Regions from separate parts of the Bradyrhizobium manausense genome, predicted to be linked through region 3. Evidence: predicted binding sites of a transcription regulator. Region 3 holds the regulator's gene; each other region holds the start of a gene.

Region 1 (10,664 bases), on a different contig from region 3:
GCAGGTGATCTTCAACGTGCTCGACAACGCCTATGAGGTCTCGCGCGACTGGGTCGAACTGGTCGCCGAACGCGAAGGCGACAATCTCGTGCTGGCAATCAGCGACCGGGGCCCGGGCTTCGCGCCGGAAATGCTGGCGCAGCTCGGAAAGCCCTATCAGTCGAGCAAGGGCCGCGCCGGCGGCGGGCTCGGCCTGTTCCTGGTGGTGAACGTGGTGCGCAAGTTGGGCGGCAGGGTAACCGCCGAGAACCACAGAAAGCGCGGCGCCACCGTCCGCTTGACACTGCCACTCGCCACGCTCGCGATCGGAGGCAGCTTTGACACCTGACCGTTCGCTCATCGTCGTCGAGGACGACGAAGGTTTTGCGCGCACGCTGAAGCGCTCATTCGAGCGCCGCGGCTACGAGGTCGTGCTTGCCGCCTCGATCGAGGAGGTCCGGAAGGTTCTGGGGGACCGATCCTTCGGCTACGCCGTGGTCGACCTCAAGCTCGGTGGCGCCTCCGGGCTTGCCTGCGTCGAGCTGCTGCATGCACATGACGAGGAGATGCTGATCGTGGTGCTGACGGGCTTTGCCAGCATCTCGACCGCGGTGGAGGCCATCAAGCTCGGCGCCTGCCACTACCTCGCCAAGCCTTCCAACACCGATGATATCGAAGCCGCCTTCACCAAGGCCGAAGGCAACGCCGACGTCGCGCTGGACACGCGGCCGACCTCGATCAAGACGCTGGAATGGGAGCGCATCCACCAGACATTGATCGAGACGGATTTCAACATTTCGGAGGCCGCAAGGCGGCTGGGCATGCATCGCCGCACGCTGGCGAGGAAACTCGAGAAGCGGCCGGTGAAGTAGGCAAGGCTTGCGCGGGGCAAATTGTCCGGCGTGGCGGATGACCTCGCAGACAGCCGCCGCTAAGCTGCCGGTCGCAGCGGCTCATTGCCGTCGCTGTGCTGCAAGCGCCTTAGCGAGGAGCTCCCCGTGACGATGCTTATCGATCGGTTCAACTGGTCCGCGGCACTTTCGCCCGCGCGAAACCAGCGCGACGCCGAAACGGTTCAATTCGCAAAGACCGCGCTTGCATCCGCCAAGCGCGAAGGCCTGCAACTCGCGGTGCGGGCGCGCCATGTCGCCCTCGCCGTCATCGCCTGCCTGCTCATCGTGATCAATCCCGTCTGGGAGCAACTTTACTACGTGGTGCTGCTCGGCCTGTTCGCTCTGATCGGCTGGGCCCAGGTCAGGGTTGGGCGAGTAGGCGTGTCACGGTCGGAGTTGGCGCTCATGTTTTGCGACCTGGCGTTGCTCACGTTCATCATCGTGGTCCCGAATCCGTTCGCGACCACGCACTGGCCGGTCGCAATGCAGTACCATTTCGGTAACTTCATCTATTTCTTCGTCCTGCTCGCAGGCGCTGTACTGGCCTATTCCTGGAGAACCGTAATTGCGGTCGGAACGTGGACCGCCTTGCTCTGGATGATCGGTATGGCCTGGGTGTGGTGGCAACCCGATCGCAATCCTGCGCTGACTGCCAGCATCGCAGCCGCGGTGGGTAGCGATCACCGGTTGTTTGCGCTGATATCGCCCGATGCCATCGAATTCGGCGTTCGCATCCAGGAGATCGTCGTCTTCATGATCGTCGCCGCGACCTTGGCTCTCGCGGTCCGCCGCAGCAACGACCTGTTGATCAGGCATGCCGCGGTTGAGCGAGAACGCGGCAATCTTGCGCGCTACTTCTCACCGAATGTCGTGACGGAATTATCGAAGCAGGACGAGCCGCTGAAGCAGGTGCGGACGCAAAACGTCGCGGTGCTGTTCGTCGACATCGTCGGGTTCACGGCGTTTGCCGATACGCGAACGCCGGAGGAGGTCGTGCGGACGTTGCGCGAGTTCCACGGATCGATGGAGCAGGAGGTGTTTCGCCACAGCGGCACGCTCGACAAATATCTCGGTGACGGATTGATGGCGACGTTCGGAACCCCTTTCAACGGGGCGCACGACGCCAGCAATGCGCTTCGGTGCGCCCAGGCAATGATCACCGCGGCGGACGATTGGAACGAGCGAAGAAGTGCAGCCGGTGAGCCGCCACTGCGAGTGAGCTTTGGCCTGCATTACGGGCCGGCGGTGCTTGGCGATCTCGGGAAGACCTGTTTGGAATTTGCAGTGATCGGTGCGACCGTCAATGCCGCAAGTCGCCTCGAGGCATTGACCCGAATGCTTGATTGCGCGCTGGTGGCCAGCGACGATCTCGTCAGCCGTGCAAAGGCCGAGCTTGGCGGCGCGGCCGAAACGTTCCGGCCACTCACCGCGCGGGAGCCGCAGGCCATCCGCGGGATTCAGCAACCGATCCTGATCTGGACCCAGCCGCGCGGCTCGTAGCGCGCCGCTCAACCTAAACCGCTGCGATGTCGGGACATCCAAAACAAAAAGCCCGGCCGATCGGCCGGGCTTTGATTGCTTGCGATCGACGCTACGAGGCGCTTACGCGGCCTCGTCGGCGACGGTGCTGCCGTCGCCATCGGTCTCGTCGGTGTCGCCGTCGGCATCCGTATCGCCCTCGCCTTCGGCGGCTTCTGCCTTGGCGTTGCGGCGCGGGCTCTTGGCGAGCTGGGCCTCGATCTCCTTGACCGCTTCGGTCTCGGTCGAGTGCTGCACCACCGCGATCTCGCGGGACAGACGATCAAGCGCCGCTTCATAGAGCTGACGTTCAGAGTACGACTGCTCCGGCTGCGACTCGGAACGATAGAGGTCGCGCACGACTTCCGCGATCGCGACGATGTCGCCCGAATTGATCTTCGCTTCGTATTCCTGGGCGCGGCGCGACCACATGGTGCGCTTGACGCGGGCGCGACCCTTGAGGGTCTCGAGCGCCTTCTTCACCAGCGCGGGCTCGGACAGCTTGCGCATGCCGACGTTGGCGACCTTCGCGGTCGGAACGCGCAGCGTCATCTTGTCCTTGATGAAGTTGATGACGAACAGTTCGAGCTTCGCGCCGGCGATCTCCTGCTCCTCGATGGCCAGGATCTGGCCGACGCCGTGAGCGGGATAGACGACGAATTCATTGGCTTTGAAGCCCTGACGCTGGGTCACGACCTTCTTTTCCTCGACCTTCGGCGCGGGCGCGGCGGCCTTCACAGCCGGCTTGGCCGCAACAACGGGGGCCTTGGCAGGGGCGGCAGGAGCAGAGGCCTTCGGAGCAACGGGCTTGGCAGCGGGAGCCTTGGCAGCAGCAGGCTTGGCAACGGTCGCTTTCGCGGCCGGTTTGGCAGTCTTGTTAGGCATTGCGCTTCTTTTGTTCTTCGAGGACTTTGCAGCCGGCGGCGCCTTGGCAGCGGCCCGACCCTTGGATGCGCTACGGCTGGCCGCGGCGACTTTTTTGGCCTCCTTATGGGAAGCCCTCGCTGAAGTACTCTTTTTACGCGTTTTCTGTGACACAGCCTGCGCGCGGAAACTGCCACGCCCCTGTTCGACATTTGGTTTCACGGGAACCCAACGGGGCCAACTGGGCTGACGGGGGTTCAGCTTAATGTGCCCAATATAGCACATTTCCCGCAAAAATCAATGATTTAGGGGTCTTGAGGGCTGGTTTTCGACGCTGACGACGGTATTAGGGTTAAGTTTACGCCGGAATTTAGTCTCCGGAGCCGGGGTTCGGAGAAAAATATTTCTCGAACTTCCCTTCCATGCCGTCGAATTCCTTGGCGTCCTCGGGTGATTCTTTCTTCTGGGTGATGTTCGGCCAGCTCTTGGCGTACTGGGTGTTCACTTCCAGCCACTTTTCCAGGCCCGGTTCCGTGTCCGGCTTGATGGCGTCGGCGGGGCATTCCGGCTCGCACACGCCGCAATCGATGCACTCGTCCGGGTGGATGACGAGCATGTTGTCACCCTCGTAGAAGCAGTCGACCGGGCAGACCTCGACGCAGTCGGTGTACTTGCACTTGATGCAGTTTTCAGTGACGACGTAAGTCATCCAACGCTCCGAAAAGCTCTTTTAAAAGTCGCGGCTTGCGTAGCGCGGATGGCCCCGCGCTGCAAGGTCGGGAAGCCCCGATCATGACGGCTTTATGTGGTTGATCGACCAAGAAATGAATGCGAAGCGCAACTAATTGCGCTTTACGTCGCCGAGCTCTTCGCGCCGAGCTCCTCGTAGAGCACGCGCGCCGAAGCCGCATCGCCGCGGCGCTCGCTGAAATCAATCACCTTCAACACGCGCACCGTGCGATCGAGCGCGACGGTGATGACGTCGCCGATCTTGATCGCGTGCCCCGGCGACTTCTCGCGCGTGCCGTTGATCCGGACGTGTCCGGACTCGACGAGTTCAGCCGCTGAGGTGCGCGCCTTCACGACCCGCGCGTGCCACAGCCATTTGTCGAGGCGCTGCCGCTCGGTGGTCGTGGGATCACTCCTTCCGACCGGCGAGTTGCTCTTTCAGCGCGGCAAGCTTGGCGAACGGCGAGTTCGGGTCAGCGGGACGATCGCGCTCACGCGGATTCGCGCTCGAAGCGTAGGGACGCAGCGACGGCCCGCCCTGACGGTCGCGGCCCTTGTCGCGGTCGCGGCCACGATTGTCGCGACCCTTGTCACGATCGCCGCCGAACTTCTTGTTGTCGCGATTGCGATCGCGATCCTTGTTGTCGCGGTCCTTGCCCTGGAAGCTGCGATTGCGATCGTCGCGCCCTTCCTGGCGCGGTGCGCCCTCGCCACCTTCGCGCGGCTTGCGGAAATCTCGGCCGCCGTCGCGACGATGACCGCCGTGACGATGGCGCTCACCGCGCTTCTCGCCATCAGCGGCCTGCGCGGCCTCGCCGTCGGCAGGTGCAGCGCCAGCCTCAGCACCGGCCTGCGGACGCTGGTTGTTGTGGCGCTGATGACGGTGGCGCTCGTGGCGCGGCTTGCGATCCTCGTGACGGCCACCGGGGCGCCAGACTTCGACGAGCTCAGGCTCGGCGGGCGCGGCAGCAGCTTCAACGGGCGCAGCGGCATCGGGAGAGGCGGCGGCTTCCACAGCCGCGGTTTCGGCAGGAGCCGCTTCAGCAGCACTCTCAGCGGGCGCAGCAGCCTCTTCCGCCGGCGGCGCGATGCCCGGGGCATCTTCGGGCGTGACGGGCGCTTCAGGCGAGGCCTCGAGCGCCGGCTCTTCGTGAACGGGCTCGTCGTGCTGCTCCATGCCGGGCGCGTCTTCGACAGTGACAGCTTCGATCGCGGCATCTGCGGGCGCCGCAGTCTCCTCGGTCGCAGGCGCCTCGGCAGAAGCCTCAACAGCCGGCGTCTCCGCGGCAGCAGGCGCAGCCGGCTTTGGCGGCAGCGGCGCACGCTTCTCCATGCGATAGCCGAGCGCGCGCAGGACCGAGGCAAAGTCCTCGCCGGCGGAGCCGGTGAGCGAGGTCATCGCCTGCGTCACCACGAAGCCGCGGCCGTCGAATGCACCGGCGGGCTTTTCTCCGGGCGAATTCTCGCGCCAGGCCAGCGCCGGGCGGATCAGGTCGGCCAGGCGTTCCAGAATGTCGACGCGAACGGCGCGCTCGCCGGCCTGCTTGTAGCCGAGCACGCGATAGGCATCGCGCGGCAGGCTCTTGTCGACCGGGAACGAGGTGCGGCCGGACGAGGCCAGATGCTGCGCGCCCGACAGCGCCGACAGATCGACATTGTCCTGCTTCAGCGCCCACAAAAGTGCTGCGAGCGCACGCGCGGCGGGCTTCAGGATGCCGGGGAAATAGATGTGATAGGCGCCGAAGCGGACGCCGTATTTGCGCAGCGTCGCGCGCGAGGGCTGGTCGAGATCCTTCAGCTCATTGGCGATCTTCGGACGCTCGAGCACGCCGAGCGCCTCGACGAGCTGATAGGCGATGCCGCGGGCGATACCCGTGACGTCCTCGGCCTTCGACAGCTCGAACATCGGCCCGAGCAGCTTTTCGATATGCGTCTTGAGCCAGAGGTCGAGCCGCGCCTGCACCTTCTCACGCGGGCCACCGGTGAGCCGCTCGTCCGAGATGATGCGGATGCGCGGATGCAGCGCCTCCTCTGCGGCGGTCAGCCGGGCCACGGCGTCGCCGGTCCAGCGGATGGTGCCGTCCGAGGTCAGCACGAACTGGTCGTCCGGCGCGTTGCCCAGTTTTTCGGCGCGCGCATTGATCTCGCCGGCGAGCACCGCTTGCGCGGCAGCCTGCAAGGCTTTCGCATCGGAGCCGGCTTCCGCCGCATCCGGTGCAAAGGTGAAGCCATCGAGGCGGCCGATGACATGGCCTTCGACGATGACTTCGCCGGTCTTGCCGATTTCCGTATTCAAGCTCGTGTTCTCCCGCAGGCGGCGCATCAATACACTGGTCCGGCGATCAACGAAACGCTCAGTCAAGCGTTCATGGAGCGCATCCGATAATTTATTTTCGACCTCGCGGGCGATTCCCTGCCAGCGTTCGGGGTCTTTCAGCCAGTCCGGGCGGTTGGCGACGAAGGTCCAGGTGCGAATTTGCGCGATCCGGGCCGACAGCGTGTCGATATCGCCGTCGATGCGGTCGGCCTGGTCGATCTGGGCCGCGAACCAGGAATCGGGGATGCAGCCCTTCTGCATCAGGAAGCCATACAGCGTGGTGACCAGTTCGGCATGGGCGGCCGGCGACAGTTTCCGGTAGTCCGGGACCTGGCAGGCGTCCCAGAGCCGCTCCACGGCGGCCTTGCCATGCGCGATATCGCGCACATCGACGTCGCGGGCGGCGTGGTCGAGCACGCGCATGTCTTCGGCGATCGGCGCCCGCGTCAGCGTCTCGTGGCCGGGCGCGAGGTTCAGTGAGACCTGGAGCGCGCCGAGGGAGGAGAAATCCAGCTTCGAGTTGCGCCATTGCAGCATCTTGACGGGATCGAAGATGTGGTTCTGGAGCGCATTCACCAGCTCGGGCTCGAACGGGCCGCAGCGGCCTGTCGTCCCGAAGGTGCCGTTGCGCGTGGCGCGCCCCGCACGGCCGGCGATCTGCGCGAATTCGGCCGGCGTCAGGCGGCGGAACTGGTAGCCGTCGAACTTGCGGTCGGAGGCGAAGGCGACGTGGTCGACGTCGAGATTGAGGCCCATGCCGACAGCGTCGGTGGCGACGAGGTAGTCGACGTCGCCGTTCTGGAACATCTCGACCTGCGCATTGCGCGTGCGCGGCGACAGCGAGCCCAGCACCACGGCCGCGCCGCCATGCTGGCGCTTGATCAGCTCGGCGATGGCGTAGACCTCGTCGGCCGAGAACGCGACGATCGCGGTGCGGCGCGGCTGGCGCGTGATCTTGCGGTCGCCGGCGAATTCCAGCTGCGACAGGCGCGGACGGGTGATCATGGAGACGCCGGGCAGCAGCCGCTCGATGATCGGGCGCATGGTCGCGGCGCCCAGCAGCAGCGTCTCGTCGCGGCCGCGGCGGTTGAGGATGCGGTCGGTGAAGACGTGGCCGCGTTCCAGATCGGAAGCGATCTGGATCTCGTCGACGGCGAGGAAGGAGACATCCAGGTCGCGCGGCATCGCCTCGACGGTGGAGACCCAATAGCGCGGATTTCTCGGCTTGATCTTCTCCTCGCCGGTCACGAGCGCGACCGCCTCGGGGCCGACGCGGGCGACGATCTTGTTGTAGACCTCGCGCGCGAGCAGCCGCAGCGGCAGGCCGATCACGCCCGAGGAATGCGCGAGCATCCGTTCGATGGCGAGATGGGTCTTGCCGGTGTTGGTCGGCCCGAGCACCGCAGTGACGCCGGCGCCGGGCACTCGATCGGAAGGCGCGCGCTCGGAAGCGAAGGAGGAGGAAGAGAAAGCCATGTCTAAATGATTAGGTAGTGGCGAATGGGGCGAATGTCAGTGCTGTTTGAGGCAATGGGGTGCGCCGCCGTCATGCCCCGGCTTGACCGGGGCATCCGGCACGCCGTGGCCTGCCCGCTCGGCGTGGGAGCAGAAATCCTCGCGCAACTGTCTCACTTTGCGACGCTTTTCCCGTTCGTTTTAAGCTTCGGAACGACTCTAGAACGAATCGCGGCCGAATCGCTGACTCCCTTCGGAGTCCTGTTCCGTTCACGCAACATGTCGCGGGACTCTTGTTTCCTGCGCACTAGATGGAGTTTTGGGTCGCCGCACAAGCGGCGATGGGGTGACGGATTTGGTTAAGTTGGGGACGACGCGGAGTCGAATCAGAATCGGCGGGGAGTCAAATGGATTCCGGAAAAAGCCGACCACCCAGCTCATATCAGCGAAAACAACCCCATGCACAGTAGCCAAGCCATTGATATGACTGGGGGCGTTCAGCAGCGGCGCCTTACTGCGTCTTCGCCACCCGCGGCGGCTGGGCGGTGGTGATGAAGCTGGTCGCTTCGAGCATCGCAGGGCCCAGCGGCGTCGGCACTTTCAGCCAGAACGGGACCAGGATCCGGGTCCCCGCGACCGGCGCGAGCGCGATCTCGATGTTGCGCTGGGCGGCGAGGTATTTGATCACGGGGCGGTCGGGGATGTAGCCGGCGACCGGCACGAAATAGAGCGCGCAGACCACGACCGGGCCCTTGTAGCCCTTCTCGGCCTTCACGGTCTCCATGCGCTTGAAATCGAGCTTGAGCTCGTAGCGCATGCGGCCGTCGAACACGGACGCGCTGCCGTGGCAGGCCTCCGGCGACAGCACCTCGCCGTTGCCGGGGACGCGGACCAGCGAGGCCGTCATCGGATCGAACACGCCGCGGCGATGCGCGTCGGTGACGACGATGCGGTCGGCATCAACAGGCGGCTCCGGAACGATGCCGAACTCCTTCACATTGCCCTTGTCGAGGGTGATGTGGATCTCTTCGGTCTTCTTCGAGGTGGTGGTGGAGGCGTGGTAGGCGGTCGCGACCAGCGCGCCGTTGACGACGCGCCCCTGCGAGGCGCCGGTGCCGGACCCGCCCGCGAACGATTTCAGAATACCGGTGGTGCCGCCGGAGGCCGCCGCCGAGAACACGTCGTCCTGGATGTCGATGTTCCAGGCGCCGCGGCCGACCGGAATGCCCGCCAGCGAGGCCTCATATTGCGCCTCGAGCTTGCCCTGCGCGGCCGCCGGCGCAGCCCCCCACGCCAGGACCAGCCCGCCGAGAGCGGCCAGCGCCAGCCTGCCGGTTGAACGCAACCGGGGCGGAAAGGGGAAAGACGTGTGCACGAGACGGTCCAATCCGGAAGCGAGTGATTGTTATTTAAGCCTGTTACAGCCGCAAGCAATGCATCCAGGCGTCACAAGCCGGGAACTCACCGGACTATTCGGGGGCGATTGCGCCCTTTATGTGATGGTAAGGCGTTTTAAACACTGCCGTTTTTGTGATTGAGGAGCCCGGGCCCGGATACCTCTCCCGCTTTCGGGAGAGATCGCGCGCAGCGCGGGTGAGGGCTTTCTCCTCTGGGGGGCGCTAACTGCTGCCCCACTCCCGCGGAGACTCCCCATCACCCGGAATCCGCGCTAATCGCGCGCATTCCGGCCTCTCCCCGCACGCGGGGAGAGGCGAAAAGACCGGCCAAAACCTTGACGTCCCGCCCCTTCCCCCCTATACGTCCGCCCGCTCCCTGCAAGGACGAAAGAATTAGCCCCCGTGGCGCCCAGAATGGCGGCCGCACCCGTTGGGGGATCAGCTTTAAGGATTTCTACCATGTCTCGCCGCTGCGAACTGACGGCCAAGGGCCCCCTCGTCGGCCACAAGGTCAGCCACTCCAACATCAAGACCAAGCGCCGCTTCCTGCCGAACCTGGTCAACGTGACCTTCATCAGCGAAGCCCTGGAGCGCAACGTGCGCCTGCGCGTCTCCACCAATGCGGTGAAGAGCGTCGACCACAATGGCGGCCTCGACGCCTTCCTGCTCAAGGCCAAGGCCGACGTCCTGTCGCCGCGCGCCCTCGAGCTGAAGCGCGCCATCCAGAAGAAGGTCGGCGACGCGCCGGTCAAGAAGGCCAGCTAAGATTTCAGAGTTGGGCGGGGGCTAGGTTGCGTGGCGTAGGCTTAGCCAAGTAGAGTTTGCGTTGCGGCCGGATCGAAAGATCCGGCCGTTTTTGTTTTGTGGTGCAAATGTCTATGTCGCCGCGTCGCTCGGATTAAACTACGCTAAGGTCATCAATCGACTGAACCTTTTGGGAGCCTCACAAGCGGCGGCCGCACTGCACCTCTTGCGCGGCTCAGACCGAGTTAGCCTTTGAGCATTCGGCCAGCGGAAGCACATCGCCCTAATGCATAGTTACCAAAAACAAACGGTTACCGTGCAGACTCACACCGACGAGCACGTCGAAGGTGAACGACAAACCTTTCTTCGTGTCGCGGAGATTGTGTTGAGCAAGTCTCGGGTCCCCCTTAGCGCTGGCGAGATCGTTGATCGAGGGATCGAGCAAGGACTCTTTGGCGACCACACCATGGGCCGCACTCCCCAAAAATCCATGCAAGCACGGCTCAGCATGGACATCCTGCACGGAAAGACTGACTCACAATTTGTGCGCACTGGTCGCGGACGCTTTACGTTACGCACCTCTCTAGGCACGTCAGTCAGTGAGCAGGACAACACCATTGCCGACGTTCAATCTGAATATGTCGCTGAGCGCCGTGTCCTTCGTACACCGAAAGAAGAAGTCCTATGCGTTCCGGAGTCAGCATTTCGCGATGTCCTCACCTTTCAGGGTATCGACACCGACACACCCCCAATACTTGGGCAACTCCT
Region 2 (10,664 bases), on a different contig from region 3:
GTGCGGCAGCTCCGCACGAAATTGTCGCGCTCGATCAAGAGGGTGAATGATTGCGGCAATGTGATCGTTGTGTCGAGGTCGATGGCGGCGCCGCCTTCCGACATGTTTCGCACTGTGCACGCGATTCCGCTATTTTCAAAGGTGATCGTACCACCTTTGAAAACCCGGTGACGCTGCGTCGCACGCTTCTCGACCATCCGCATTAATCCATCATGATGATTGTGAAATAGTGCATAGAAATTGCGTTGATCTAAACTCAATACTGGCGCTACTTGCACAGCGCTTCACACTTCGTTTACGACGTTGAGACGGCGAGTCACTTCGCCGAATTTGCCCGCAAGCCTTTCCTTTATGGCGTTAGGCGCCGATGGAGATTCCGATGAAGACCACGCTTTCGCTTGTGTTCGCCGCAGCGCTCTCGCTGTCGTCGATGCCCGCCCACGCCTTCAAGTGGGACCTCTCGACCATGACCTGCAAGCAATTCCTCGATAGCGGCGAAGACAATATCGGGGTCGTGCTGACCTGGATGGACGGCTGGTACAAGGGCGACGAGGACAACGCGATCATCGACACCGATGTGTTCGTCGAGAACGCCAAGAAGTTCGGTGCCTATTGCGGAAAGAATCCGACCGTCAGCATCGTCACCGCCGCCGACGAGATCCTCGGCAAGTGATTCTTGAAGTGTGCGACCGAAGCGCGATCGCATCGTGCTTCGCTCTTTCGCTTTGACACGATCCGAGATGGAGAGCCGCGGTGAGCGTTGCGCTCACGCGGCTCTCTTCTTTCGAAATGACGCTCAGCCCGGCAACATCGCGAACGCGCTCGAGACCATCGCCACCTGCTTGTTGTCGGTAGCGGAGAGCAGGGTGACGCGGCCGAAGCTCATGGTGCGTCCGAGCCGCACCACGCGCGCATCCGCCAGCACATCCGACGAGGAGATCGCGCGCATGAAATGCGTGGTCTGGTCCACCGTCGTCATCGGACGATAACCGCGATTGGCGGCGAGATTCGCGATCACCATTGCGGTGTCGGCCAGTGCCATCAGTGCCTGGCCGCAGACCACGCCGCCGTTACGGCACAACCGTTCCGAGAACGGCATGCGGAGCAGCGCGCCCGGCTGCCAGTCCGGCGCCTCGGGAGGCGGGATGTGCTCGATGCGCTCGACGGTGAGGTTGAGATCCTGGATCCAGGGCGCAAAGACCTCGCCGAGTATCCGTCTGGCCTCGGTGATGCCGAACTCGGCTTCTGGCTGCGATGGCATTGTTGTCGTTCCCTCCTGTGTTGCCGGATGTTTCGCTCATTCTGCCCGTTCGGGCTCGGCAAAGTCACGGGGGCCGTCGGCTTGAAAATGCCCGACTTCGCCCGATATGATGCCGGGCTTGGGAGCGGGTGGACGATGTTGCGTCGAAGTGTCCTGTTCCTTTGTCTGGCCGCGTTCGGTCTGGCACAGAACGGCTGTACCAGGTGCGGCCCGGTCTGGGATGACTGGCTCCATGGGCCGAAATCGTGCAAATCGGGTCGGATTTAGCGGATTGAAAGCGGCGCCTGGCGCTGCGAAGACGGACAGGATGTGGTATCCGCGCCCTCTATCGACGATCAAGGAGTGACTGATGAAGCTTTTCCGTATGGCGGCGGTGCTGGCGCTGGTGGCTGGACCGGCCTTTGCGCAGGAGTCGCCCCATATCAATCTGATGGCGGATGGCCCGGCCAAGACCGACGACGAAAAGGCCGCCGATGCAGCGCGCGACAAGGCCTACAAGGAGACGCTGAAGAAGATTCCGGACGCCAAGGCCTCCAGCGATCCCTGGGGCGGAATGCGCGCCGACGCGCCGAAGCAGCCCGCACCGAGGGCCGCGGCCGCCAGCACGTCCAAGAAGCCGAAGGCCGGCACGGCCGCCAATTGACCGCGCTTCCCGGAGGCAGATGACGCCTCCGGCAGGACTCCCCTTCGTCGAGGCTGGATCCTACATTCCCTCGCAGTGTTGCGTTGAGGAGGCAGGACATGGCGGATCGTCCGCGGGACCTCGCCGAGCGGATGGCGCGCCGGCGCAAGCGAGCCACCGGGGCGGACCACAAGGCCGGTGACGGCTATTTGCGCGAGAGTTTCACCCTGCCGCGCGCCGCGGCACGGGCAAGGGCGCAGGCCTTCTTCGCGCGCTATCCCAAGGCCGGCTATATGAGCGAAGTCGAGACTTGGCGCGAACTGCCTGATGGCGACATCGAATTCACCATGCGGCGATTGCCCAGCGCCGACTGATGCCAACCTCGGTCGCTCAACCCTGACGGGTCAGTCCGACCTTTGACCGATGGCCTTCAACTCCCGGTCGATGCGCAACTGCACGCGCCGGATCGCCAACAGATCGATCTTCGTCTCGGTCTTGCCTGTCTTGGTCTCGTCGCCGATCCGGAACTGCCATTGCCAGACACCCGAGATCGCTGTCTTCGCAACCGTGAACTCTACGCCCCTGTGATTCATGGTCACCTCCACGATTCAGCTTGCCATGTCCGGTAACATGTTGGGCGTCTCAATATTCCATCGCCACGGAAATACTGCCTTTAAGTCGTGGATAGTCCATCGGAATCCAACAAGCGCGCGCGGTTCGAAACAAGCGAAATCAAATTCCGAAAGATGGAACCGACGGATGTATGAAACCTGGGCGCGGCGTTGGCGCCGATTAGGTCAGGAACTCTGTTCTTGGTGGGAGAACCACGGAGTTCCATTCGTGCCGTGGTCCATCGCGGTTGCAAAAGAGATTGCTGATTGTGAGCGATGTCGCCGGCGCGACCGTTCGCAGCGGATGGGCACATTCAGGACTTTTCCACTTTTGCGTGCGCCTCGAATGTGATCTGCTCAGTGCAGGGGGCATGGACGGGCGTCGCGCAAGGGGAAGACGTGAACTGGCTCAGACATCTCGCTCAGCGATGGAGTGCGCGACATTTCTCGCTGGTTTGTCCGCAATGCAGGCAGCCCGCTTCCTCCCTTCTCTACAGGCGTGGACGCTTCATGCTTGGTGACGACAAGCTCGTCTGCGAGCAGTGCGGCACGACCAGCGTCGTCACTTTCTGGCGCTTCGAAGGGCTGTCGTGCCAGGGCGGGCGTGACGATTCGGGCAGACACCGGCGCTTGGCAGACTGGCTGCACTGAGCTCGCGCCACGCGCGCGACGAATCATGCCATCGACAAAGAAAAAAAGCCCCGCCAGGGGAGAGCCGGGCGGGGCAAAAGGCTATTGGAGGCTGAGGTGCTGGGCTGCAACACCATAGCGACATGACCGTAGCCCGCTCAGCTTACGGCAGCCTGACAGACTGAAAGCGGATCGGACCTCGATCTGATCGCGCAGCTTCGGCCGACAGGCGACTGGCGCAAGCTTGTGCGGGGTTTGCGGTTGCATTTAGAGCCGCTCTCACGTCCCAATTCAGACATCCCCCCGCACAACTTCGGACACATCCGTTGGCGACACTTTGCGCGCACGGCGAAGCCATGGGGGATACGTGGCGCGCCGATAGCGGGGTGGCATCATGGACAAGGTAGAGCGGTCATTCGCCGCCGCGACGGCGGCTGGCTTCGTGGTATTGGTGATCGGCATCGTGCTGCTGGCGCTGATGTAGCAACAGCTTTGGCGGCACGCGCCGCGAAAGCCGCAAAACAACCCCATGCACAGTAGGCAACGGCCTGTTTTGGCAGGTTGTTTCCCTAGTGGATCTTGATCTCGTCCACGGGCAGGCGGAGATCGGCGGCGCGCTCCGCGCGATCCTTCTTTCGAAACTCGGTTTCGCTGCGCTCGAACTTCGTCATCTCTTCGAGCGCCACCTCGCGCAGGGACTTGCGCCTGAGCGCATCGCGGCGCGTGTTGTCAGTCATGATCCGATCCCCATTGCGGCCCGCTCTCAAAGGAAAGCCGGCGGCCGCCGAAGAGTCCTGTGCCGAAGGATTGCGAAATTATGACGGCAGAACGGCTCTCCGTCCTGGATGCGCATCATCTTCAGAGGCGAAGCGCGGTCTCACATTTCGCGGAGGGCAGGGGCGCCGACCGCTTTCATGCTAGCGTGACGTGCCGCACCGGAGATGGTCATGGGCTTTTGGCTTTTCGTCATCATCTCGATTGGGTCGATCCCGCTCGCAGGCGCGATGGCGCAGGAGCGCAACAGGTCGCTGCGGACGTGGCTTTGGATCGCCGTCGCGGTCGGCCCCCTGGCTCCCTTGGCGCTGCTGATCCTCGGGGATGCGAAGCGTCCGGTCTCCGCCGATTGAGATGGCCTCAGTGCATCTTGCGGCGGAGTTGCCTGATGACCTCGCGGAGATCGTTCGCGTAGTCGGCAATGACCCGGCGCGCTTCCTCGTCAGGCGACAGCCTGGCGGAGGGCTCATCCGGCGGTTTGGGAGTTTCGCTGTCCATGGTCTCGATCTCGCGCCGGTCGTTCAGGGCCGCGATCGATTGAACGCGAGGGACCAGGTTCCCGCCTTCACATGTGATATCGCCGGCCAAACGAGGCGGCCTCAATCTTTACAGTACAGCCGCTTGCAGGTCGGACAGCCGTAGACGTGGATGTGCCTATCCTGGTGCGGATCGAAGATGCGGGCGCGGAACCTGGTTGGCGTCCGGCAATCGTCGCACCGAGGGCTTTCCTCAGCGGTATCAGGAACTTGGTCGCCCACGGCGAACCCCTCTGCCTAAGACAGAGGCAACCCAACAAATGTTAGGTGGTTCCTATACGGCCGATCGCCCTCGCCAGCTCGTCCGCCAGCACCTTGTAGTGCGCGGCCAGTTTCGCGAACGTCTCTCGTTTCGATGGGTCTGTCGCCAGCTTGGCGATCAATTCGCAGTTGGCCGCTTCGGTCCGAAGCTTCTCCAACTGGGCCTGCATGTCTTTCATGGTCCTTCCCAACCCATGCGCTGATTGAGAAAGCTATTTGGCGTAGTCCGCGATTTCGATCATCTCCGGAAAAGCACGGGGTATGATGAATTAGAGCATTGGAAACATCAGCTTATGTCTCTCAATCATGGCTCGGTTCATCGGCCGTATGGGTTCGTGCGCTCGCGGGACGGGCTATTCCAAATTCCGGTGCTGCTCGAATTGGAACAGTGACCTCGGGACATCAGGAGACGGCATCTCCGGGGTACTGGAACACCGCATTTTCCCGGACTCCACACACGCGCGAAACTAGGTAGAACTACGCAGGCCGGGGCTGGTATTTTTATCCCGAACAATTATTGCGACCGGCCAAAAGGGCTACCGCGAGGTGGCCCTTTTCGATTCTGGCATCTGCAGAGACGGATTACGACACTGGCAGGAACGATCGCCGGATTGCCAAGTTTTCCCGATACCCTTCCCCAAGGGTAACACGTTGGCCCCAGCTCCATCGCCCCCCACTAGCGAGCTGGGGCCTTTTCGCGGCACGCTGAAACCCTTTGACGGATCGGCCGTATTTGGCGGGATGGCTGCGACCGATCTCAGCCTCCTGGTAGCCATCCGGCCCCGTTGTGCTGCTCGCGCGCCGGGGCCGTTTTCCGTCCGCGAGGGGCAGATCAGGACATCTGCAGGTTCAAGAAAAAGGCCGCCAATTCGAGGCGGCCTTACTTCTTGTCGAGCTGTTGTTCTGGGTCGCGTGGTGGCCGCGCGCGTTCTGCCGCTTCCTTCTTGCGGATCTCATTCAGGAGCTGCTCGAGACTCTTCTGCTGCTTGTCCGGCATCCCATCAGTATGATCGGGAAAACTTGGCAATTGATGAATCGCCAAGTGGAGGGAGCCTTACAGCGCGATCGACAGGATGGTGACGAGGGCAACGGCGGTCAGCCCCCAGGTCAATACGTGCAACATCCAAAGCTGCATCATCGCTCGCCCCGCTCGGTTTCCTGCCATGACAGGGAAGGCCGCTGCGCGATGTGCGACTTGAGCTAGATCAAGAGAGGACGAGCAGGGCGACCGCGGCGACGGTGAAGACACCGGCCGAAATGGCAGCCAAACGCACGAATAGCTCCTTGCCCATGCATGGAACTTAGTCCCGGGCGCGACGCCCTGACTATGCAGTTTGGGACACCTCAACACCTCAACGGTGTCGATAATCGGCAGTTTAGGACTGAGGACGCAGCCGGAATTCGACTTGGGACACGCGGGGTCAATTCGGACAGAACCCAAATCCCGGTGCCGTCCGAAGTTAGAATTCTGGCAGGAACGATCGCCCCATTACCAAGTTTTCCTGATGCCCTCCGCCCCGAGGGCGACCCCAAGTCGGCCCCAGCTCTTGCCCCACCCCAACCCTGCGAGCTGGGGCCTTTTTCGGTCGCGGTGAGGCGGATCAGGGCTATGGCAGAGGCGGACGGTCTTGCCCTCCCGGGAGCCGGCAAGTGATCGGGGCAGGCGGGGGGAGGCTGTGTTGGTCGGGCAACGACAACTCGGGGTAAATACGGCCAACCCAGATCCGGTGCTGTCCAAATTGGTGACCGCGAATTTAGATCAGGAAATCATCACATGTTAGATCGCAGAGCCGGGAAATGGTGGAAGTTTCCGGTCGCGGATAATTGGGAGAAGACCTCGGCATGTTTCGGGCCGGGGTCTTTTCGATTCACGACACCCGCAGAGGCGAAAGAGGCCACCAACTGAAGCGGCCTCCTTGGGTTCGGCGCAAGTTAGCCCTTGAAGGTGGTGTTGTTGACGAGGACGTTGTGGCCGGGTCCGACGACAAGCGTGTTGGTCATCTTGTCATTTCCCTGCATGGCGAAAAAGTAGCCAAACAAGCTGAAGTGAAATTCGAATTCTGCGCCGCCGGTCACGAGGTCGAGGTCGTCATCGGAGAGGGCGCTTCCGTCAGTCATGGTCATCTCCTGTGGTGCTTGGAGGCGAGTCCATTCCCGCCGGATCGGGGGATACACGGCGGTCAGATTGGCCGCTGTGCTATACATCACGCTGACATCACACTTCCAAATCAGGCCGCTGCATTTTCAAGCCAGGCCACCGCGCTCGGAAGCAGGCCAGCGCGCAAATCTCGCAAAGAACATATTGCGAACAAAGAACAGATGGTGTACATTGCTTTTATCGACGACCCGCCGCGCCAACCGTTTGTCCCACACGCGAATCCTCGCCATAAGGAGCACGACCCAATGTCCACCACTGCCCTGCGTATCGTCGAAGGATCTTCCATGGACAAGAGTAAAGCTCTGGCTGCCGCGCTCTCCCAGATCGAGCGGCAGTTCGGCAAGGGCTCGGTGATGAAGCTCGGCAAGAACGACCGTTCGATGGATATCGAGGCGGTCTCGTCGGGCTCGCTGGGGCTGGATATCGCGCTTGGCATCGGCGGCCTGCCGAAGGGGCGCATCGTCGAGATCTACGGGCCGGAATCCTCGGGCAAGACCACGCTGGCGCTGCACACGGTGGCGGAAGCCCAGAAGAAGGGCGGCATTTGCGCCTTCATCGACGCCGAGCACGCGCTCGACCCGGTCTATGCCCGCAAGCTCGGGGTCAATATCGACGAGCTGCTGATCTCCCAGCCGGATACCGGCGAGCAGGCGCTGGAAATCTGCGACACGCTGGTGCGTTCGGGGGCGGTGGACGTGATGGTGATCGATTCGGTCGCAGCCCTGGTGCCGAAGGCCGAGCTCGAAGGCGAGATGGGCGATGCGCTGCCGGGCCTGCAGGCCCGCCTGATGAGCCAGGCGCTGCGCAAGCTGACGGCCTCGATCAACAAGTCCAATACCATGGTGATCTTCATCAACCAGATCCGCATGAAGATCGGTGTGATGTACGGCTCGCCCGAAACCACGACCGGTGGCAACGCGCTGAAGTTCTATGCCTCCGTCCGCCTCGACATCCGCCGCATCGGCGCGATCAAGGAGCGCGACGAAGTGGTCGGCAACACCACCCGCGTCAAGGTGGTGAAGAACAAGCTGGCGCCGCCCTTCAAGCAGGTCGAGTTCGACATCATGTACGGCGAGGGCGTCTCCAAGATGGGCGAGATCCTCGATCTCGGCGTCAAGGCCGGCATCGTCGAGAAGTCAGGTGCCTGGTTTTCCTATGACAGCCAGCGCCTCGGCCAGGGCCGCGAGAATTCGAAAGCGTTCCTGAAGGCCAACCCCGACATCACCACCAAGATCGAGACCTCGATCCGCCAGAACTCCGGCCTGATCGCCGAGCAGATCCTGGCCGGCGCTCCCGAGCGCGACGCCGACGGCGAAGAGCCCGCGGACGAGTAAGCCTCGAGTCAAAGTTTTTCGCGAGGAGCGGGCCCTGGGGACGTTGAGTTGCCGACGTCGTCAGTGCCCGTTTCTTTTGGTGCGTCGTGGTGATCGGGTGGCGTGATGAAGCGTCTGATCCTGACTGGCTGGTACGGCGGGAGTGAGCTTGCTCGAGCCGGTTTGGCCGAGATCGTCGTACCGTTCCATTTTCAGTTGCTTGATGGGCTCGCGCGATGCTCAGTACCGGCCGTATCCGGGCTGGAGGAGGGGCCGTTCTCGCTCGACATGCACAACGACGCCCTCCGTCACGCACGATACAAGCGGTCCCGCCTGTCGCTCACTGACCTCGGCAAGGCGGTGCTGGGAGGCGATCAGAACTTTTGCCGGCACAACCGGATTGATCGCTGGTGGGGCGGCACTCACCTGACCAGCGAGCGGCTCTGGCGATGGGATCGCGAAAGCCGTTCGTTGGTTGCGCCTTAGAAGCACATTCGGTGCCGTAGTGCGGTAGGATGGGTAGAGCGCAGCGAAACCCATCGCCTTTTCATCGCCGGAAAGAGCGCAGTGATGGGTTTCGCTGCGCTCTACCCATCCTACGAGTCTTATTCCGCGGCCTCCGCGTAATCGCTCACCGGCGGGCAGGAGCACACCAGGTTGCGATCGCCGTAGACGTTGTCGACGCGCCCCACAGGGCACCAGTATTTGTCGGTGCGCGAGGTGCCTGCCGGGAAGCAGCCCTCGCTGCGGGCGTAAGCGCGCTTCCAGTCGTCATCCGCAATGTCGTGCACGGTGTGCGGGGCGTGCCGCAGCGGCGAGGCCTCGATCTTGAAGCGGCCGGCCTCGACCTCGGCGATTTCCTTGCGGATCGCGATCATGGCGTCGCAGAAGCGATCCAGCTCCGCCTTGGATTCCGACTCGGTCGGCTCGATCATCAGCGTGCCCGGCACCGGGAAGCTCATGGTTGGGGCGTGGAAGCCGTAGTCGATCAGGCGCTTTGCGATGTCGTCCACGGTGACGCCCGAGGTCGCCTTCAGCGGGCGGGGATCGACGATGCACTCATGCGCGACGCGTCCCCTGGCATTCTTGTAGAGCACCGGGAAATGCGCTTCGAGCCGTGCGGCGACATAGTTGGCGTTGAGGATCGCGATCTCGGTGGCGCGCTTCAGGCCCTCACCGCCCATCATCAGGATGTAGATGTAGGAGATGGTCAGGATCGACGCCGAGCCGAACGGCGCGGCCGAGACCGGACCGACCGGGGCATCAGCCAGCGTCGCCGGGTGACCGGGCAGGAATGGCGCGAGATGCGCCTTGACGCCGATCGGGCCCATGCCGGGGCCGCCGCCGCCATGTGGAATGCAGAAGGTCTTGTGCAGATTGAGGTGGCTGACATCGGCGCCGTAATCGCCGGGCCTGCTAAGGCCGACCTGCGCGTTGAGGTTGGCACCATCAAGATAAACCTGACCGCCATGGCCATGCACGATGTCGCAGATCTCGCGGATGTGCTCCTCGAACACGCCATGCGTCGAGGGATAGGTGATCATGACCGCGGCGAGATCGTTCGAATGCTTCGCCGCCTTGGCGCGGAGATCGTTGACGTCGACATCACCGTTGGCCTCGCAGGCGACCACCACCACGTCCATGCCGACCATTGCGGCCGAGGCCGGGTTGGTGCCGTGGGCCGAGGAGGGGATCAGGCAGATCTTGCGATGCGTCTCGCCGCGCGCCGCGTGATAGCCGCGGATCGCCAGCAGCCCGGCATATTCGCCCTGCGCGCCTGAGTTCGGCTGCAGCGAGATCGCGTCGTAGCCGGTGATGTCGCACAGCCACTTCTCCAGCCGCGCGAACAGCGCGTGATAGCCGGCGGCCTGCTCGCGCGGGGCGAACGGATGCAAGGACCCGAATTCCGGCCAGGTCAGCGGCATCATCTCGGTGGTGGCGTTCAGCTTCATCGTGCACGAGCCGAGCGGGATCATGGCGCGGTCGAGCGCGAGGTCGCGGTCGCTGAGCTTGCGCATGTAGCGCAGCATCTCGGTCTCAGAGCGGTGCGCGTGGAATACGGGATGGGTGAGAAACGCCGTGGTGCGCTTCAGCGCCTCCGGCAGCGCCTCGCGCGTGGTGGCGTCGATCTCGGCGTAGGAAAGCTGGCCGCCGAAGGCACGCCACAAGGCTTCGACGGTCGCGGGCGTCGTGGTCTCGTCGAGCGCGATGCGAAGCGCGCTTTCGCCAACACCGAGATTGATCTTCTCGGCAGTGGCCCGCGTGATGATCTCGGCTCGGTTGGCGCCGGCATCGATGCTGATCGTGTCGAAGAAGGCCTCAGACTGCGGCGCGAAGCCGAGCTTGCGCAGGCCGGCCGCGAGCACGGCGGCGCGACGATGTACATTGCGCGCGATCTGCGAAAGCCCCTCAGGGCCGTGATAGACCGCATACATCGCCGCGATCACGGCGAGCAGCACCTGCGCGGTGCAGATGTTGGAGGTCGCCTTCTCGCGGCG
Region 3 (10,664 bases):
GGATCCAACCAAGGATTCCCCATGCAAAACATCGCAGAGCATATGGAAGTCATCGGCGCCGACGGTGTCCATGTCGGCACGGTCGACAAGGTCGAAGGTAACCGCATCAAGCTGACCAAGAAGGACAGCGGCGAGGGCAGCCACAAGGGCCACCACCATTTCATCGACAAGGGTCTTGTTGCCGGTGTCGAGGGCAACAAGGTCAGGCTGTCGGCCAAGGCGGACGTGGCCGTGACGATGGAAGAGGAAAAGTAGGGCTGCGGCTCCTTCGTTCCTGATCCGTACCGCTATTCGGCAGCCTGCACGTTCCGGTAGCCTCTGCGCCCGTCTGATATCGCAGGGTTGCCAGGGAATGGCGGAGCCGGGCCGGCCACAACGCGCCTCGCAGGGTATCGCCGGGACCTGGCCCACAGGCGGGGCCGCGTCGGCCGGCGGACTTGTGCCGACAGGGTTGGGCGTCTGGCCCGCGATCGCCGGAACGCTACGCGAATGGGCAAGGGCTGAAGCCGGCGCCGGGCGGCTGTTCCCCTGGGTGCCGATCGCCTTCGGCTGCGGCATCGCGCTTTATTTCGCCGCCGATCATGAGCCGGTGCTGTGGGTCACGGCTGCGATGGCGGTCGCGCTGACGCTCGGCGCGGTCCTGTTGCGGCGGAGCCGGTGGTTTGCGCCCGCGATCATCATCGCGGCGGTCGCAGCCGGTTTTGCAATTGCGACCTGGAAGACGGCACGCATCGCGCATACCGTGCTCGAAAAGCCGCTTTATTCCGTGTCGCTGTCGGGCTTCGTCGAGACCCGAGACATCCGCGAACGCACCGACCGTTTCGTGCTGCGCGTCACCGCGATGGAGGCGCAGCGCAGCGACGTGATGCTGGAGCGCGTCCGTCTCTCCGTGCGCAAGGGGGCGGCGCCCGATGTCGGCAGCTTCGTGCAGTTGAAGGCCCGGCTGATGCCTCCGCTCGCGCCGCTGCGGCCGGGCAGCTACGATTTCTCGCGCGACATGTTCTTCCAGGGCATCGGCGCCTCCGGTTTCGCGATGGGGGCGATCACGGTGTCAGCGCCGCCTGATGCCGGCGGCCTTCACTTGCGCTATGCGGCCGTCATGCAAGGCCTGCGCGACACGATCGACGCGCGCATCCGCGCCGTGCTCGATGGCGACAACCGCGCCATCGCGACCGCGCTTTTGACCGGCCGCCGCGACGCCATCACCACGCCCGTCAACGACGCGATGTTCATCTCGGGCCTCGGTCATGTGCTGTCGATCTCGGGCTATCACATGGCTGTCGTCGCCGGCGTCGTCTTCTTCGCAGTCCGGGCGTTGCTCGCACTGATCCCCGGGCTCGCGGTCGGCTTTCCCATCAAGAAATGGTCGGCAGCTGCGGCGCTGGTCGCGTCCGCATTCTATTTGCTGCTCTCGGGCGCTGAGGTCGCAACGCAAAGATCGTTCTTCATGACTGCGGTGGTGCTGCTCGCTGTCATGGTCGATCGCCGCGCCATCACCTTCCGCACGCTGGCGGTGGCGGCGCTGATCGTGCTTGCGGTGGCGCCGGAAGCACTGGTGCATCCGAGTTTTCAGATGTCGTTCGCCGCGACGCTGGGGCTCGTCGCGCTGGTACAGATCGGCATGCCGAACCTGTTTGCCTCGCCGGATCATTCCGCGACCGCGCGCATCGCGCTGTGGGGCGGCCGCGAGATCGCCATGCTGTTCATGGCCTCGATGATCGCCGGGTTTGCGACCACGCCTTATGCCGCCTTCCATTTTCACCGCATCACGCCGTACGGTGTGCTCGCCAATCTTGGCGCGATGCCGGTGGTGTCCGCGCTGGTGATGCCGGCGGGGCTGCTCGGACTGCTCGCGGCACCCTTCGGACTCGACGGTGTGTTCTGGTGGCTGATGGGAATCGGCATCGACTGGATGGTGGCGGTGTCGCGCTGGGTGGCCGCGCTGCCCGGCGCGATCGGCCACGTCGCGGCCTTCGGGACTGCGCCGCTGATTGCAGCCAGCCTCGGCCTGATCCTGATGGGTCTGTTGCGCTCGCCACTGCGCTGGTCGGGCGCGTGCGTGCTCGTGGCGGCGACGATCTGGGGCCTGTCCGTCCGGCAGCCCGATATTCTCATCGCCGGCGACGGCCAGAACGTCGCGGTGCGGGGCAGGGATGGGCAACTGCATCTGATCAGGACGAAGAAGGACAATTTCCTGCTGAAGGAGTGGCTCGCGGCGGATGCTGATCCGCGCGATGCTACGAGCGCCTCGCTCGGTGATGGTGTGTCGTGCGACGAGGCCGGCTGCGTGATGCCGCTCGCCGACGGCCGCATGATTGCGCTCTCGCTACGCATCGACGCCCTGGCCGACGATTGCAGCCGTGCCGCGCTGGTGGTGACGACAAGGCCGGCGCCGCCGGATTGCGCCGCGATGGTGGTCGATCGGCCGCGTCTTGCGCGCCAGGGTGCGCTGGCGCTGACGCAGCGTGGCGACGGTTTTGCGATCCAATCGGTGAAGGCGAGGGGCGCAAACCGCCCCTGGTCGCCGGCGGCGGCCGGCGATGGAGATTTCGAACAGATCCTCATGCCGCGGTCGGCAGCTCCGCGCGCCAAAGATGCGACTCCGTCGGAGGCCGATCTTCAAGCCGAGGACTGAAGTCGACTTTTCAGCCGATCGGCAGGCGCGGGGGCGTCGTCGTGCGGCTGTCGGCGACCACTTGCGGCTTTTGCTCACGCTCGCCGAGCGGCTGCGTCACGGGCAGTTGCAGCACGGTCGCGCGCTGGCCCTCGACGAGCTGCGTCACCAGCACGTATTTGCCATCGGGGAATTCGATCGCGTCGTGATGACGATCGGGAATGTGCGGATCGATCTTGCCGAACTTGCCGACGCGCGAGTTGACGGTGCGCGTCCAGATCCACCTGTTGTCGTAACGGACGTTGTCGGCGAAGGCGAGCTCCGTTCCCGGCAGCAGGCAGACCGCGACCGACATATCGGCTTCGGAGGCGAAGCCGCGCGTCGAGGTGCCGCGGAAGGTTGTCGTGACGATCGTCTCGCCGACTTCTGCGGGACGCGTCGCAACGGCATGCAGGCTATAGTCACACATCGGGTGCTCCTCAGTCAGGATAGCAACCCGCGCCTCTGTCTTGCGAGGCGCAGGCCTCTATCAGAGTGGAAGCGTAAAAAACTCTGCCCGGTTGTAGGCAAATCTGCGGCTCGCGTGCGCGAGCCGCGATCACATTATCTTTCCCAAATCCGTAGGAACAAAGCCCACCCGCGCGCATTTTGCAGGCGCGCTACAGCGACCTGAACTGCCTTGTGCGTGCCGAGGATGTCGCGCTGGGAGAGGGGGCTGGATAGCCTGTGCAAGACCGGAAAAACTATCCAGCCGAGCGGACAATCGTCCGCTCCAATCGTCGATCGCGCGTGAGCGCTCAATACTTCCGGTACAGCCCGATCAGCTTGCCCTGGATCTTGACCCGGTTGGGCGGCAGGATGCGGACCTCATAGGCGGCATTCGCCGGCTCGAGCGCGATCGAGGCGCCGCGGCGCCGGAAGCGCTTCAAGGTTGCCTCCTCGTCATCGATCAGAGCGACCACGATATCGCCGGTGTCACAGCTCTCGTTGCGCTGGATCAGCGCCATGTCGCCGTCGAGAATGCCGGCTTCCACCATCGAGTCGCCGCGCACTTCGAGCGCATAGTGCTCGCCCGCACCGAGCATGTCGGGCGGGACGCTGATGGTGTGGCTGCGGGTCTGCAGCGCCTCGATCGGGGTACCGGCCGCAATCCGGCCCATGACGGGCACCGCGACGGGACGCTCGCCCTCTTCGGCGGACGGGCTGGACGTCGTACGCACCTTGCCGAGATTGCCCTCGATGACGCTCGGCGTGAAACCGCGGCGGCTCCCGGCGGCGGCCTGGAGCTCAGGCAGCTTGATCACCTCGATCGCGCGGGCACGGTTGGGCAGGCGGCGGATGAAGCCGCGCTCCTCCAGCGCCGTGATCAGGCGATGGATGCCTGACTTCGAGCGCAGATCGAGCGCATCCTTCATCTCGTCGAAGGAGGGCGGCACGCCGCTTTCCTTCAGGCGCTCGCTGATGAACCGCAGGAGTTCGTATTGTTTGCGCGTTAACATCTCGACCAAAATCCCCCTGACGATGTCGTTCGATTCCGAGACGCTGAATTTCAGCAATAAGCCGCTACATGCTCGAAACAAATCATGAACGGACACTATATGTTCGATACATGTTCCGCAACTGCTTAATTTACAGTGAACGCGACAAACTTCGCGGAACGGTTGCGAACGCTGCAGTCAGGCGGGCAGTCGCAACACCTCGCAGGGCGCTCCCGCTTCGGCCTTCGGCGCGAACGGCGCGCGCACGAGAAGTGCCTGTGCCGCAGCGAGATTCGCAAGCAGCGAGGAGTCCTGGTGGTTGACGGGAAGCGCGACGAGCGTGCCATCATCACGCAGATCGAGGCGCGCGCGCAGGTAATCCTCGCGCTGGTCATTGGCGCCGACGTCGCGGCCGAGCACGGCGCGTTCACGGCGGTGATGGACAACCGAGCGGCCCGACAACGCGCGAATCAGCGGCACCATGAACAGGAAGCCGCAGACGTAGGATGACACTGGATTGCCGGGCAGGCCGATCACGCGCATCGCCCCGAGCTGTCCGTTCATCATCGGCTTGCCCGGCCGCATCGCGATCTTCCAGAATGCCATCGCGGTGCCTTCGTCGCGGAGTGCCTGCTGCACCAGATCGTGGTCGCCGACCGAGGCGCCGCCGGTCGTGATCAGGATGTCGGCGCCGGATTCGCGGGCGCGGCGGATGCCTGATGCGGTTGCAGCAAGCGTGTCGGCGGCAATCCCGAGGTCGATGGTGTCGGCGCCTTCGCTGCGGGCGAGGGCGTGCAGGGCGTAACCGTTGGAATAGACGATCTGACCGTGGCCGGGTGTGCTGCCCGGCATCACCAGCTCATCACCCGTCGCGAGAATCGCGACCTTCGGACGGCGGCGGACTGCGAGCTGCGGATGATTCATGCCGGCGGCGAGCGCAAGGTCGCGCTCGGTGAGCCGCGCACCTTTGCGCAGGAGCACGTCACCCTCGCGGAAGTCGATGCCGGCCGGGCGTATATGCCGCCCGGTGACGGCGGCTTCCGTGATCGTGATGCGGCTGCCGTCGGCGACGGTGTCCTCCTGGATCACGACCGCATCCGCGCCATCGGGCACGACACCGCCGGTGAAAATCCGCACGGCTTCGCCCGAGCCGACGGTGCCTCCGTAGGGACGGCCGGCTGCGACCTCTCCAATGACAGTGAGCTGCGTGTCGACCTTGGCTGCATCAGCCGCACGAACGGCATAGCCATCCATCGCCGACATCGCCTGCGGCGGCTGCGTCCGCCGCGCCGCGACATCGCGCGCGAGCACGCGATGGAAGGCTTGATCAAGGGCGATGGTTTCTTCAGGCAGGGGCTCCGCGCCGGCAAGCACCGCGGCGAGCGCATCGGATACCGGCATCAGGGCCACGGGTGAAAACTCCAGCTGCGCCCGTTCGGGCAAATCGGCGGCGAGAGTTCTAGCCGAGTGCAGGCGCAGAGGCAAAACGGGGGGCGCGCAGGATTTATCCTGTGCCATCCGCTCGGCGACGAAGGTGGAGCATCAAATGCGTTGCGGCAAATGATCCAAACGGGCGAGGCTGACCTGGACGCGGATCGCCGTGGCGAGGACGAGAGCCACGGCCGGTGTCGGTCAGGTCCCCGGCACCTTGGCCGGACTGACGTCCGGCGCTTTTGGATCCTTGTCGGGCATAGGATCGGCCTGTGCCTTCAGGTCGGCCGCCTTGCTGATCAATTTTGCTGAAAGCTCAGAATCCGAGGTGGTCCTGGCGAATTTCATCAGCAGGGAGGCCTGCTTGGTGAGGTAGGTTTTGCCCAACACGTCGATACGTCCGATGTAGAATTCCCAACGGACTCATGAGTCCGGAGGCGGTCATTCGTTCCCGGAACTTCGTATAAAAATGCACAGAGCGTTTTGGTTCCTGGGTTCCGGGCGAAATTGTTCCGGAATCACCGGGTCAGATCCCCAGCGCCCGCAGCGCCTTCCCGACATCGGTGGGCGAGGTGACGTGCACTCCGGTCAGCCCTCGGGCCCGGGCGCCTTCGACGTTCTCGGCGAGGTCGTCGAAGAACACGATCCGGTTCGCCGGCACGCCGATCGCGGTGACGACATGGTCGAAGGCTTCCGCATCCGGTTTGCGCAGGCCGATGCTGGAGGACAGATAGAGCTCGCGGAAATGGCCGAGCAGGTCGGCATATTCCTTCGAGAAGTAATCCACGTGTGGGCGGTTGGTGTTGGAGAAGGCATAGACCGGCATCTGCCGCGCTGCGCGCGGCAGCAATTCTGCGATGTCGGGCATCTCGCCGGCGAAGATCGCGTTCCATCCCTCCAGGAACTGCGCATCCGAAATGCCGATGCCGAGCGATGAGCGGAGCGACTGAAAGTAATCCTCGTCGCTGATCTTGCCGACCTCGTGCAGCCGGTAGGCCTCGTCGCGCACATAGCGCGCGACGATGGCTTCGGGCATGCAGCCCGCATGTCCCGCCCAGCAGGCGATCGCCTTGGAGAAATCGATGTCGAGCACCACGCGCCCGAGATCGAACAGGAGCGCATCCGCGCTGCCGGGAGAGAGCGAGGTCACTTGCGTCCTTTCAATCAGTATCGATACGGCTCGTGGTCGAACAGCGGGAAAGCGCTGAAGACGCTCGGCGCATTGGTCGCGGTGGCCGGATGCAGGCAGGATTTGTTGACCTCGGCGAACGAGGTGGTGCCGAGCAGGCCGAGGCAGCGCAGCACCTCGTCCTCGAGCAGTTCGAGCATCCGCGTGACGCCGGCCTCGCCGGCCGCAGCCAGGGCCCAGCATTGCAGCCGGCCGATGCCGACGAGGTCGGCGCCCGCCGCGATCGCCTTGACGATGTCGGTGCCGCGACAGATGCCGCCGTCGACCATGATCTTGGCGCGGCCCTTCACGGCGTCGACGATCTCGGGCAGCACATGCATGGCGCCGCGGCCGTGATCGAGCTGGCGGCCGCCATGGTTGGAGACGTAGATCCACTCGACACCGTGATCGACCGCGATCTGCGCGTCCTCGGCGGTGGCGATGCCCTTGAGGATCAGCGGCATCTTGAACTTGTCCTTGACCATCTTCACGGTCCGCCACTCCAGGCCCTTCTGGTAGTCTCCACCGGTGGCGCGCAGGCGGCTCTCGCGAACGTAACGCTTGGCGATGTCACGCTCACGACGGCTGTAATGGGCGGTATCGACGGTCAGGCAGAAGGCGGCATAATTGGCCTTCTCGGCGCGGCTGACGACGTCGGCGACGAATGCGTCATCGCCGCGGACATAAAGCTGGTACATGCGCAGCGCATCGGGCGCGGCCTCGGCGGTCTTTTCCAGGCCCGGCTCGGAGACCGAACTCAACATGTGCGACGCGCCGAACGTGCCGGCCGCGCGCGCGACGCTGGCGGCGCCATGCGGGTCGAAGATCTCCAAGGCGCCGACGGGGGCGAGCACCACGGGCAGGCGCATCTTGCGGCCGAACTGCTCGACCGAGCCGTCGACCTTGCGCACGTCACGCAGCACACGCGGGCGGAAGGCGATCTCGTCCAGCGCCATGCGGTTGCGGCGCATCGTGGTTTCGGTCTCCGCGGCGCCGACGATATAGTCCCAGGCATTCTGGTTGAGGTTGGAGCGCGCCTTCCGGACGAATTCGTGCAGGTTCTGGAACGGCTCGTTGCTGGCGCCGAGTTCGACGTTTCTTTCCGGCTGGATGCGCGGCGCGTCGTTCATTGTTGTCCTCCCGAGAATTTGAAGCCTTATTGTCCTCGCCTATCGTGTCCGGCCCTCCAAAACCATCCTAAAATCGCATACCTGCGAAGCGTGGACGGGCCGACCGATTCCCGTCTGGCGAGAACGGTTTCAGAACGTTGCCAAAAGTTTAGGTTTGGGGCCAAGGCTTTTTGGCGAAGGGATTTTTACGGCCCTGCAAGCGGGCGTGGCATCCCGGCCTTGAAGAAACCTGAATGGTATTGTGAACAGCGGGCTGGATCGCCATTTGCGTGGCGCCCCAGAGCCCCAAAGCGAAAAGGCCAGTCTATCCATGCGGAAAACCCTGCTGTTCCCCCTGGGCGCGCTCACGGGAGCGTGTCTGACCCTTCTGGTAGCCAGTCCGCACGGCGGTGTCTGGGCGGCACGGGCGGCGGCGGGCGTAGGCGCGGACGATGCCTATTCCCAGCTCAATCTGTTCGGCGAGGTCTTCGAGCGCGTGAAGGCGAGCTATGTCGAGAAGCCTGACAACGCCAAGATGATCGAAGGCGCGATCACCGGCATGGTGACCTCGCTCGACCCGCATTCGCGCTACATGAACGCCAAGGCCTGGACCGAGATGCAGGAGACCACCTCCGGCGAGTTCGGCGGCCTCGGCATCGAGGTCACGATGCAGGACGGCCTGGTCAAGGTCGTTTCGCCGATCGACGAAACGCCGGCGTCCAAGGCCGGCATCATGTCCGGCGACCTCATCAGCAAGATCGACGGCGAAAACGTGCAGGGCATGACGCTCGAACAGGCCGTCAACAAGATGAAGGGCCCGGTCGACACCAAGACCAAGCTCACCATCATGCGCAAGGGCGCCGATGCCCCGCTGGATGTCGCGATCACGCGCGAGATCATCCATGTCCGCCCCGTCCGCTTCCACGTCGAGAACGGCGACATCGGCTACATCCGCGTCACCTCGTTCAACGAGCAGACCACCGACGGCCTGAAGAAGGCGATCGCCTCGATCTCCAAGGACGTCCCGCCGGAGAAGCTCGTCGGCTACGTGATGGACCTGCGCAACAATCCGGGCGGCCTGCTTGACCAGGCCGTGTCCGTGTCGAGCGCGTTCCTGCAGCGTGGCGAGGTCGTCTCGACCCGTGGCCGCAATCCGGAAGAAACCCAGCGCTTCACCGCGCATGGCGGCGACCTCACCAAGGGCAAGCCGCTCGTGGTCCTGATCAACGGCGGCTCGGCCTCGGCGTCTGAGATCGTGTCCGGCGCGCTGCATGACCACAAGCGCGCAACCCTGATCGGCACGCGCTCGTTCGGCAAGGGCTCGGTGCAGACCATCATCCCGCTGGGCGCCGGCAACGGCGCGCTCGCGCTGACCACGGCGCGCTATTACACGCCGTCGGGCCGCTCGATCCAGGCGCAAGGCATCGCGCCCGACATCGAGATCCTCCAGGACGTCCCGGCCGAGCTGAAAGGCCGCGTCGACACCATCGCGGAGTCGCAGATGCGCGGCCATTTGCAGGCCGCCGAGGGCGCCGAGCAGACCGGATCGCAGTCCTATGTCCCGCCGGAAGAGAAGGACGACAAGGCGCTGCACGCGGCCTATGACTTCCTGCACGGCGTCACCGTGAATGCGGCAGCCGCGAAGCCGGCGCCGAAGGCCACGGTGCCGAACTAGGCTCTACCGGTCATTGCGATCGTCGAAATCGCCCGGGAGTGGATCACCGCTCCCGGGCGAATTGTTTTCGGGTGCGGTCTTGAGCGCGGCGTCTCTTGCGAGGCGCTAGCTTGCTTCGCGGCGCCGGCTTTCGTGGCCGTCGCGCTGGGCGAGGCGGCTGCGATGGAGCGCGAACAGCTCCACGACCTTGTCGGCCGGCTTTGCGGCGCTGAACAGATAGCCCTGCATCTCGGTGCAGCCGAGTGCGCGCAGCAGGCGCTGCTGCTCCTCGGTCTCGACGCCTTCGGCAGTGGTCGCCATGCGGCGGGCGCTGGCGAGATTGACCACGGCCTGCACGATGCTGGCGGAGCCGTCGGGACCTGCGATGTCGTTGACGAAGCAACGGTCGATCTTGATCTTGTCGAACGGGAAGCGGTGCAGGTAGCTGAGCGACGAGTAGCCGGTGCCGAAATCGTCGAGCGCGATGCGGACGCCGATGGCACGGAGCTGGTGCAGGATCGCAAGCGCGGTGTCGTCGTCGCGGATCAGCACGGCCTCGGTGATCTCGAGCTCGAGCCGGCTCGCCGGCAGGTTGGAGGCGGCCAGCGCCGCCATGATCTTCAGTGCCAGCGTGCCGCTCTTGAACTGCACCGGCGAGACGTTGACCGCGAGGCGGATGTCGTCGGGCCAGGAGGCCGCGTCGCGGCAGGCGGTCGCCAGCACCCATTCGCCGATCTCGTTGATCAGCCCGGTATCCTCCGCGATCGGGATGAACTCGGCCGGCGAGACCATGCCGCGTTTGGGATGACGCCAGCGCACCAGCGCCTCGCAACCGGCGATGCGGTCGTCCTTGAGGCTGAGGCAGGGCTGGTAATAGACCTCGAGCCCGCCTTCGAGCCCGCCTTGGGCGATCGCGTGCCGGAGGTCGATCTCGAGCTGGCGCCGCTCGCGCACCTTGGCGTCCATCTCCGGCTCGAAGAAGCGATAGGTGTGGCGGCCGGCCGATTTGGCGGCGTACATGGCCATGTCCGCGTTCTTGAGAATCTGGTCCAGAGCCGTGCCGTGTTCCGGCGCCAGCGCAATGCCGATGCTGGCGTCGGTGGTGAGATGATGGCCCATGCAGTCGAACGGCGCCCGGATCGCCGCAAAGATCCGCGCAACCAGCTCGTCGACCTGGTGCTGTGAGGTCACTGCGCTTTGCACGATTGCG

The links. Region 3 encodes LexA, which represses DNA repair genes until DNA is damaged. Its sites were predicted from a motif close to TGTTCNNNNTGTGTTCNG; they were not measured.
Region 1: the regulator LexA is predicted to act here: its motif matches at 7,965-7,982, upstream of JQ631_RS29840 (helicase-related protein).
Region 2: the regulator LexA is predicted to act here: its motif matches at 6,989-7,006, upstream of recA (recombinase RecA).

The regions. Positions count from the first base shown of each region.
Region 1 is NZ_JAFCJI010000005.1:149,064-159,727, forward strand. It holds gene JQ631_RS29810 (ATP-binding protein) at 1-328, shown strand, start outside; gene JQ631_RS29815 (response regulator transcription factor) at 318-851, shown strand; gene JQ631_RS29820 (adenylate/guanylate cyclase domain-containing protein) at 984-2,372, shown strand; gene JQ631_RS29825 (CarD family transcriptional regulator) at 2,475-3,275, opposite strand; gene fdxA (ferredoxin FdxA) at 3,625-3,963, opposite strand; partial or broken gene JQ631_RS29835 (RNA-binding S4 domain-containing protein) at 4,107-4,379, opposite strand; gene JQ631_RS29840 (helicase-related protein) at 4,393-7,776, opposite strand; gene JQ631_RS29845 (DUF3108 domain-containing protein) at 8,267-9,130, opposite strand; gene rpmB (50S ribosomal protein L28) at 9,612-9,917, shown strand; gene JQ631_RS29855 (HTH domain-containing protein) at 10,183-10,664, shown strand, end outside.
Region 2 is NZ_JAFCJI010000003.1:258,190-268,853, reverse strand. It holds gene JQ631_RS28030 (PilZ domain-containing protein) at 1-197, opposite strand, end outside; gene JQ631_RS28025 (HdeA family protein) at 380-673, shown strand; gene JQ631_RS28020 (PaaI family thioesterase) at 797-1,261, opposite strand; gene JQ631_RS28015 (hypothetical protein) at 1,611-1,904, shown strand; gene JQ631_RS28010 (hypothetical protein) at 2,003-2,257, shown strand; gene JQ631_RS28005 (hypothetical protein) at 2,288-2,476, opposite strand; gene JQ631_RS28000 (hypothetical protein) at 3,005-3,145, shown strand; gene JQ631_RS27995 (hypothetical protein) at 3,694-3,861, opposite strand; gene JQ631_RS27990 (hypothetical protein) at 4,072-4,251, shown strand; gene JQ631_RS27985 (hypothetical protein) at 4,259-4,396, opposite strand; gene JQ631_RS27980 (hypothetical protein) at 4,698-4,874, opposite strand; gene JQ631_RS27975 (hypothetical protein) at 5,576-5,737, opposite strand; gene JQ631_RS27970 (hypothetical protein) at 6,628-6,813, opposite strand; gene recA (recombinase RecA) at 7,099-8,187, shown strand; gene JQ631_RS27960 (hypothetical protein) at 8,293-8,652, shown strand; gene gcvP (aminomethyl-transferring glycine dehydrogenase) at 8,772-10,664, opposite strand, start outside.
Region 3 is NZ_JAFCJI010000001.1:1,867,659-1,878,322, forward strand. It holds gene JQ631_RS08725 (DUF2171 domain-containing protein) at 22-255, shown strand; gene JQ631_RS08730 (ComEC/Rec2 family competence protein) at 353-2,635, shown strand; gene JQ631_RS08735 (hypothetical protein) at 2,646-3,083, opposite strand; gene lexA (transcriptional repressor LexA) at 3,412-4,113, opposite strand; gene JQ631_RS08745 (molybdopterin molybdotransferase MoeA) at 4,291-5,502, opposite strand; gene JQ631_RS08750 (hypothetical protein) at 5,725-5,913, opposite strand; gene JQ631_RS08755 (HAD family hydrolase) at 6,050-6,673, opposite strand; gene JQ631_RS08760 (alpha-hydroxy acid oxidase) at 6,688-7,821, opposite strand; gene JQ631_RS08765 (S41 family peptidase) at 8,132-9,475, shown strand; gene JQ631_RS08770 (bifunctional diguanylate cyclase/phosphodiesterase) at 9,581-10,664, opposite strand, start outside.